2 regions of the Nonomuraea sp. NPDC050310 genome follow, and region 1 is predicted to be linked to the other one. Evidence: predicted binding sites of a transcription regulator. Region 1 holds the regulator's gene; the other holds the start of a gene.
What was found. The regulator LexA, encoded in region 1, represses DNA repair genes until DNA is damaged. The targets are predictions, from matches to a motif close to TCGAACANNTGTTCGA.
Positions count from the first base shown of each region.

Region 1 (4,411 bases):
GACTGTCGATCACCCTGGTGTCCGGGTGGCGACAGAACGGACAGTGCACGCCACGCCTCCTTGACACACGCGTTTCCCGACCTTCAAGGGTCGCCAAAGCAGGGTCACGGAAACACAATTTGTGGTGAACTACATCGGTGTAAGTACTAGATGTTGTGGTCCAACCGTAGAACTGCCGGGCCGTGATCGCAACTTGCCGGGCGGCTTCCCAGCGAAGTGGCTGATCAGTCGGCGTGTCGCCGGTGGGGGGCGTGGTGCGGGTGTTCCGAGGAAGGGATTCTGCCGGGTTCCGGGGGGTGGGCGGGTCTGGTATAGGGCTTCCCGACCTGCGGAAACACTCCTGACTACCAGGGAATTCCCGCTCTCCGCCGCCCTCTCAGCCCTGGTCCCCAGCCGGTCGGACTCTCCTCTTCAGTCCGCCTGGCCCCGACTTCGCCGCGCCACACCTCAGCCCGCCTTGACCGACTCCCCTGCGCCACGCCTCAGCCGCTTTCCCTGGGCTTGCCGTGCTTCCCCGTCTCGCCCCTCCGCCGCCCCGTCGGGCCGGCCCCGGGTCTCGCTTTCCCCGCCGCCCCTATCCCGCCGACCCCCGTCGGGGCCCCGCGCCTTGATTCCCCTCCGGGCCCATGTGGGACGCTGCCAACCCGGCCGCGGCCCGACCCTGGATTCTGCGCCCGCCCTCCCGCCAAGCCCGAGGTCCTGCGGCCGGAGACCACGAATGGGCGCCGGTTGTAGGCGGCGCCCATTGAATGAAGTGACGGCGGCCGAGCGTCACCTTGAGGGAAGTGGCACCGGCCGAGCATCAGCGTGAGCGGAGTGACAGTGGCTGAGCGTCAGCTTGCCAGCGTGCCCAGCCAGTAACCCGCTACGGCCAGTAGGACGATCAACGCGGCCACCACGATGCGGCCCCGGCGGGTGAGACGGAACGACGTGCGAGCCCTACGTGCCCGGCGAGCGCCGACCCCAGTACCGCCCGCACCGCCAGCCCCAGCACGGCCAGTTCCAACACGGCCTGTCCCGGCACGGCCAGTCCCAACGCGGCCGGTCCCGGCACGGCCACCGCCACCGCCACCGCTGCCAGTGCCGGTGCCGCCGCCGGTGCCGTCGTCGGACAGGCCGCCCTGGACGATGCTGCCCACGCGCGGGTGGGGCACGCTGGGGGCCGCGTCACGGCCTGCGCCCCGTCGCCGTGTCTGGCCCTTGGTCCGGCCCTTGCGTCCCGTGCCGGACGGTGTCGTCCGGGTGCCGTTGCCTTTCACCGCCACCACTACGCCCCCTTTCGGCCGCTCCCCCGAGCTCCGCCGTCTCGTCCCCGTAGTACTACCCCCGGCCACGGGACGGATTCCCGTTCCACCCCGAGCCGGAAACACTCTTGGCCTGTCCCATTCCGGACGCCCCTCGTCCCCCACGGGTGCCACCTGCTCAGCCGGCCGCCGCCCCTCCGGCCGTCCCGCAGCCTGGGCCCGCCCAGTTACCTGCCGGAACGCCCGGAGGTCGGTGACGCTCGCCAGGCGTACGGCCTCGGCAGCCGCTTCCGAGGCCGGCCCATCACCCTCGACCGCTCCAGGAGGGTCACTTGGCCCACCGACACCGACACCGACACCGACACCGACACCGAGCGTTTCGCCCCCGCCCGCACTGCTCTTCGAGTGCGCCGCGCGGTCGCTGCTCCCCGGCCACCCCCAGAGCCCTCTCGCTGGACGGCGTGCAGGGCGGCCCTCCCGAGCGGGTACGCCACCCTCCGACCCCGTCCCCCCTCCCCCACCGACTCCCGCGGAGCGCGGAACCCCGGGACCGGAAAGCTCCGCCGTACCGGGGTCGGAGCGGGGCGCGGGGACGAGGCGGAGAGGTGGGGTGCCCGGGCGGCGGGGACGCGGCAGGGGCGTGTTCGAATGACGGGGCTCCCGGGTGGCGTCGGCGATCAAGGTGAGATTGTCGGTGGTCTCTGCGATTGTGGTCGTCCGCATGAATGGCCTCCCGCCCCGTCACGACCGAAAATGGCCGAACAAAGATCGGCGTATCGAACACGATGTCGATCGAACTCCCGTACGATGGTCTACCACAGGGACCCGACATTTTCGAGGAACACTCGAACAATTGTTTGAGGATGATCTTCAACGGCGATATCGTCGCTGTGTGCGACACACGAACCACGGACCGGAAGGTCTGCCGGTGAGGAGGAACAGGGCATGAGCGAGCACGATGACTCCAACGGTGTCAGCGACCTCGCGTTGCGCAGGCGTGACTCACTGGGTCTGACACCCAGGCAACGCAAGATCCTGGAGGTGATCCGCGACTCGGTGCAGCAGCGCGGGTACCCGCCCTCCATGCGCGAGATCGGCGAGGCGGTCCAGCTGACCAGCACGTCGAGCGTGTCGCACCAGCTGACGGCCTTGCAGCGAAAGGGCTACCTGCGGCGCGATCCGCACCGGCCGCGCGCGTTGGAGGTCCGGCTGCCGGGTGAGCCGGTGCTGTGGGTGGATCCGGACGGCGACGAGGTCGAGTCGCCGGTGAGCCGCCCGACGGCGGCGTACGTGCCGCTGGTCGGCCGGATCGCCGCCGGTGGGCCCATCCTGGCCGAGGAGAGCGTGGAGGACGTGTTCGCCCTGCCCAAGCAGCTCGTGGGCGAGGGCACGCTCTTCCTGCTCCAGGTCAGCGGTGACTCGATGATCGAGGCGGCGATCGCCGACGGCGACTGGGTGGTCGTACGGCAGCAGCCGGTGGCCGAGAGTGGCGACATCGTGGCCGCGATGATCGACGGTGAGGCGACCGTCAAGACGTTCAAGCGGAAGGACGGGCATGTCTGGCTCGTCCCGCACAACCCCAACTACGACCCGATCCCCGGCGATGAGGCCAGCGTCCTGGGCAAGGTCGTGGCGGTGCTTCGCCGCCTCTGAAACCCCCTCCGACCGGTCGGCCCCCGTCCGCACACGGGCGGCCGACCGGCCCCCACCTGGTTCCTCAGTCGTTTCGCCTTCTCCTCCTGAGCCTCACCCGGTGAGCGCCTCGCTACCTTCTGAGCCCCCTGAGTGCCCCGCTACTTGCCGGCTCCTAAGACCCGCCCCCTGGCCTGTTCCTTGCCGCCTCATGCCCCCGCTGCTTGAGCCGCCGCGCCTTGAGCCTGGCCGCCGCTTCTGCTGAGGCGTCCGGCGTCCCGGGCTCCCCGTCACTTCGGTGGGTCGGCTGGATTGGATGGTCGGCCACTTGCTCGGGCCGGCCGGGCCCCGGTTCAGGCGCGCCCACGCTCCCGTACAGGCGGACCTCTTCACCGCAAAGCAGCCCCCGAGCCCCGCCAAGGCGGTGCCAGGAAGCGGGGCTGGGGCGAAAAGAGGGGGTGATCTAGACTGAAAGGGTGAACGACACTTTCCGGGCGGAAGACCTCAAAGCGCTACGCGACGGGGTTAAGTGGTCCAAAGCGGGCCCAGGGGTGATTCCCGCCTGGGTGGCGGACATGGACTTCCCGGTGGCCCCGGTGATCCGGGAGGCCCTGGAACGGCGGATCGTCACCGACCTGGGGTATCCGACCTGGGACGAGCAGTACGCCCCGGCACCGCTCATCGAGGCGTTCGCCGAGCGGTCGGAGGGCAAGTACGGCTGGCGGCCCTCGGGACCGGACCGGGTCAGGGCGTTCAGCGACCTCAACCAGGCCCTCCAGGTCATCCTGCACACGACCACCGAGCCCGGCGATCCGGTGGCGGTGCACACACCGGCCTACAACGCGTTCGTGGCGTCGCTGACCGAGATGAACCGCCCCATCCTGCCGATCGCCGCACAGGCGGACACGGACGGGGACGGGTGGCGGTTCGAGGTGCCGGATCTGGCCCGGGCCAAGGTGCTGCTGCTGGTCAACCCGCACAACCCGACCGGACGGGCGTTCACGCGGGCCGAGCTGACCGAGCTGGCCGAGGCGGCGGAGCGGCACGACCTGGTGGTCATCTCCGACGAGATCCACGCCGACCTGGTGTACGAGCCGCACCGGCACATCCCGTTCGCCACACTGCTCCCCGAACGGACGATCACGCTGACCTCCGCGTCCAAGGCGTTCAACCTGGGCGGGGTCCGGTGCGCGGTGGCGCACTTCGGGCACGAGGCCACGCGGAAGGCCGTGTGGTCGGCGCCGAAGTTCCTGTACGGCGAGGCGAACCTGTTCGGGGTGGAGGCGACGGTCGCGGCCTGGCGGCACGGGGAGCCCTGGCTAGCCGAGATCCTCGGGCTGCTCGACCGGAACCGGCGGATGCTGGCCGAGCGGTTGCCGGCCGGGGTCGGGTATCGGGTGCCTGAGGCCACCTACCTGGCGTGGCTCGACTTCGGGCGGCCGGGGGCGGCCGAGCGGCTGGAGCGGGAGGCGGGGGTCCTGCTCAGCGGGGGTGAGCAGTTCGGGCCCGGCGGGGAGAACTTCGCGCGGCTCAAC
Region 1 is NZ_JBFAKP010000003.1:668,808-673,218, forward strand. It holds gene nrdR (transcriptional regulator NrdR) at 1-49, opposite strand, end outside; gene lexA (transcriptional repressor LexA) at 2,190-2,897, shown strand; gene AB0I67_RS12715 (aminotransferase class I/II-fold pyridoxal phosphate-dependent enzyme) at 3,452-4,411, shown strand, end outside.

Region 2 (4,411 bases), on a different contig from region 1:
CCACGTCCACGCGATGCGCCCCGCTGGTCAGGACCAGCAGCGGGGCGCCGTCGGCGTCGAAGATCAGGCTGTTGGCGATCGCGCCGACCTCGCACCCGAGCTGGGCGGCGGCGGCCGCCGCGGTGGGCGCGGACTCGGGCAGGACGACGATCTCGCCGCCCGCGCCGAGCTCACGGAGCGCCTCGGCCACGCGGACGGTGGTGGGATGCAACTTTTCCGGCATGCGGCCACTCTAAACAGCTTGACTGGCGAATTACTCCGACATGGTGGTGCGCTAGTGTCACTTGATTCGATTGTTAATGACATATGGGGGTGATGGGAGTGGGCCAACGGCAGCGGGGTTTGGCTGTCGCACTCCTGGCGGCAGGAGCCGTTCTTCTCGCGGGCGGCGGCCAGGCCGCGTCCGCCGCGGTCCAGCAGGTCCCCACGACCGTCGCGGGGGCGACGGCGGGCCCTGTGACGGCTGCGGGCTCCGTGGTGGATCCGGTGGTGGCGCCGCGCAAGACGCTCAAGCTGGGCGCGAAGGGCACGGCGGTGAAGTGGCTGCAGAGCCGCCTGGCCGGGCTCGGTTACAAGCCGGGCAAGGCCGACGGCCGCTACGGCGGGACGACCCTGACGGCCGTCTGGGCCTTCCAGAAGGTCAACGGGATCAAGCCGACCAGCACCATCGGCGCCCGCACCTGGAAGGCGCTGGAGAACCCGAGGACGCCCAAGGTGCTCGTCCCCCGCGGCAAGCCGACCAGGGTCGAGGTCGACCTGACCAAGCAGATCATGGTCTTCTACGTGGACGGGCAGCAGAAGCTGATCTCGCACATCTCCTCCGGGAGCGGCGTGCCGTACTGCGAGACCGCGGTCTGGCAGGGCAAGTCGCAGCGGTTCTGCGGCTCGGCGCGCACGCCCACGGGTGACTACAAGACCACCTGGCGGGCCAGCGGCTGGCACCGGTCCTACCTGGGCCAGCTCTACAACCCGATCTTCTTCAACGGCGGCATCGCCTTCCACGGCGCGCTGTCGGTCCCTCTCCAGCCGGCCTCGCACGGGTGCGTGCGGCTGCCGATGAACGTCGCCGAGGTACTGCCCGGCATGCTCGGCAAGGGCGTGCCCGTGCACGTCCGGGGCCGATTCTCCCGCTAGCCCCCGTCGCCGTGAAAGGCCGTGTCCCGCACCGGGGACGCGGCCTTTTCGCTGCGCCTTCCCGGGATCCGGCGCGCTGGGCCCTGTCGCGAACTCGACCGATTGATCGAACCCGTGTTCGGCGATCCGGTTGACACCAGCAGTGATCGAAATTATGTTCGATGTAGCGATGTGAGGCTCGCGGCTCGCATCGAAGAGCCTGGTCGTGGTCGTCGTCCTCCCGGACGGCGGCCACGGCCGGGCTCGCCCGGGCGAAGGGCACGTCCTCGTCGTCGGCGGAGACGAGCTGGGCGTGTCCCGGCCGGACGGGGAGAGGGGAAGCTCCTCGTCCGGCCGCCCGGCGGAAATGTCGGTGGGGTCTGGCAGTGTTGACCTCACCGGTGGGAACGCCGGGAGCCGCCATGACCCCAAGGAGGCTGGCAGAGATGACCCCGCGACGAAACGACGCGCACGGGCCCCGGCTGTCGACCGCGGTCCGGGCTCACCTCAACGACTCACGTTCCTGCCTGGCGGAGGCGGCCACCGCCCGCACCCCGGCAGCCCGCTACGTGGCGGCGCACATGGCCGCCCTCCGGGCCGCCGCCGCCATCCTGGCCGCGCACCCCCGTCCCACCGAGGGCCGCCGTCGCCGGCTGCGCAGTGCCTGGGAACTCCTTCCCGAGGCCGAACCGCAGCTCGCCGACTGGGCCCCCTTCTTCACCGCCAGCGCCGCCAAGCGCGCCTCGGCGGAGGCCGGCGTGGTGCGCAACATCACCACCGCCGACGCCGACGAACTGCTCGCCGAGGCCGAGACCTTCGTCTCCAGAGTGGAGGCGATCCTGGGCGTCCCCGCCCAGCCCCTTCTACCCCTCGACGTGCCCTTGGCCGGCTGAAGAGCAGCGTCCCCGGACGGCCACTGACGACCTTTGACGACCCCTTGGCCCCCTGACGACCTGTAGCGGGCTCCGGCGTGCAGGCCGAGCCTGGAGCGGGCTCCGGCGTCCAGCCTGAGCCTGGAGCGGGCTCCCGCGTCCAGCCTGAGTCTGGAGCGGGCTCCGGCGTCCAGCCCGGGCCCTCAGCCCACCCCGGTGCCGCCGTGCGCCCACGCCCCGCTCTGGCCTCCGCCCAGGTGGTACGGTCCGACCCTGGTCTCGCGTTCCCCGGCGAGGCGGCCTGGGTGTCGGTGGTGTTCACCTTGCGTGATGGGTCCCCACGGCCTGCCCGACTGTGCGCTCCGCCGGAAGGTGTCCACGCGGACGTTTGCGCCGGAGGGGGTGGCTGGCCGAGCGATGCCGGTACGCCGGCACCTTCGCCCGGTGTCAGGGGGTGACGAGGAGGAGCAGGCCGCCGTAGCCGGGGCGGTTCCAGGGGAGGTCGCCGAGGTCGGGCGGACCCCACAGCATCACGCCGAAGATGGGCAGGGCGGCCAGGGCCAGGGTGGCGCACAGGAGGGTGGCGGGTTTTCGCATGGTCCCAGGGTCACCTGGTGATCTTGGGAACCGGTTGCGGGCAGCTTGGGGGCCGGAGAGGCGGGACTGCGGCGCGGCCTGGAGCCGGCGAGGCGAGGCGAGGCGACAAGAGGGCAAGGAGGGCGGGGCGGGGCGACAAAGAGGGCGGGGATGGCGGCAAGAGGGGGGATGGCGGCAAGGAGGGCGGGCGGGGCGTCAAGGGTACGGGGCGGGGCGTCCAAGAGGGCGAAGTTGGGCGACAAAAGAGGCCGTGTCCGGAAAAATGGGACACGGCCTCGGTCAAGCGAAGTGGGGTCAGAAGGACTCGACCGCGCGGCGGGCCTCGGCGTCCAGGACGCCCCAGCTGATGAGCTCCTCGGTCAGCTCACTGGGCGACTTGTCGTAGATGACCGCCAGGGACCGAAGGTCCTCCTGCCGGATGCTGAGCACCTTGCCGTTGTAGTCACCCCGCTGCGACTGGATGGTGGCCGCGTAGCGGGCAAGGGCGCCGGCCTTCTCCTTGGGGAGCTGGGCCAGGCGCTCAAGGTCGATCACAAGCTTCGGCGTCGGGCCGAGCGGGCTGGGCGCGGCACCGCCGGGCAGCAACTCGGAGACGGGCACCCCGTAGAAGTCGGCAAGCTCGGCCAGCTTCTGGACGGTGACGGCTCGGTCACCGCGCTCGTAAGAGCCGACGACCACGGCCTTCCAGCGGCCACGCGACTTCTCTTCGACTCCGTGCAGGGACAGGCCCTGCTGGGTGCGGATGGCGCGGAGTCGAGCACCCAGCATCTTTGCGTACTCAGACGGCATCGTGTGGCCCCCCGGCTTCTCTTATGACGTGCTCTCAGTAAATTGTCCTCCCTCGCGGCATATGCCCGAGCCACCGGGGGGTGGTGCCCCTAGGGGCACCATCGGTAGCCATGAGCCTGGTTGACCCAGATCGGCCGCGAGGTGTGGTTACGCACAGTGACGGTAAAGGTCCCGTCGCCGAAGGTCAAGCTGATTGGAAAAAAGATGCCGAATCCGGTCCGGCGGGATGTGCCACAAATGTCACATGAGCACCTTCAGCACCACTACGTCGTCATTGTTTGCCAGGTTGCCTAGTGAGGATCATCACAGGACGCTGAGCCGCCTTGATGATCTTGAGTGAGGTGTCCCCGAGGAAGACCCGGCGCAGCGGCCCGCTGTCGCTGGACGCGCAGATGATCATCTCGCCGTCGACCCAGGCGACCGAGTCGATGGCCTCCTTCACCGTGCGTCCCTCGGCCATCTCCACCTCGACCTCGATCCGCCGGCGCTGCCCGCGGGCGGCGGAGCGCAGGTCGCTGTCGGCCTGGTCGCGCAGCCGCTCGACCATGGCGGTCTCCAGCTCCGCGTTGCCGCCGCGGATCAGCCCGCCCTGGATGAGCAGCGTGACCAGCCGCATCGAGACGCCGAGCTGGGCGGCGGCCTTGGCGGCCAGCCGGGTGGCCTCGTCACAGCCTGGCCCGCGCCGGTAGGCGACGGTGAGCCGCTCGAAGGCGGCCGGCGCCGTCTCGCCCCAGCCCCTGGGCGCCAGGAGCACGGGCACCGAGGAGGCGTGCAGGAGCTGGTCGGCGGTGCTGCCGAGGGCGATGCGGCCCTTGGTGCCGTGCGGCGCGGACCCGATGACGACCAGGTCTGCGCCCTGCCGCCGGGCCAGGTCCACCAGGCCGCGCCCGCTGCCCTTGTTGTGGTGGACCACGTAGGAGGCGTCCGGCCCGGCGATCTCCCGTGCCTCGGAGAGGGAGTCCTCGGCCTGCTCGCGCAGGTAGGCGCGCCACGCCCCCTCGTCGGCCCGCCCGGGCCCCGGCGTCGGCCAGGGCGGCGGC
Region 2 is NZ_JBFAKP010000006.1:86,291-90,701, forward strand. It holds gene AB0I67_RS17555 (YbaK/EbsC family protein) at 1-223, opposite strand, end outside; gene AB0I67_RS17560 (L,D-transpeptidase family protein) at 343-1,134, shown strand; gene AB0I67_RS17565 (SAV_6107 family HEPN domain-containing protein) at 1,560-2,006, shown strand; gene AB0I67_RS17570 (hypothetical protein) at 2,433-2,582, opposite strand; gene AB0I67_RS17575 (transcriptional regulator) at 2,877-3,371, opposite strand; gene AB0I67_RS17580 (universal stress protein) at 3,643-4,411, opposite strand, start outside.
Region 2: AB0I67_RS17565 (SAV_6107 family HEPN domain-containing protein) is a predicted target of LexA. The motif match lies at 1,281-1,296, and genes of this name have one in related genera.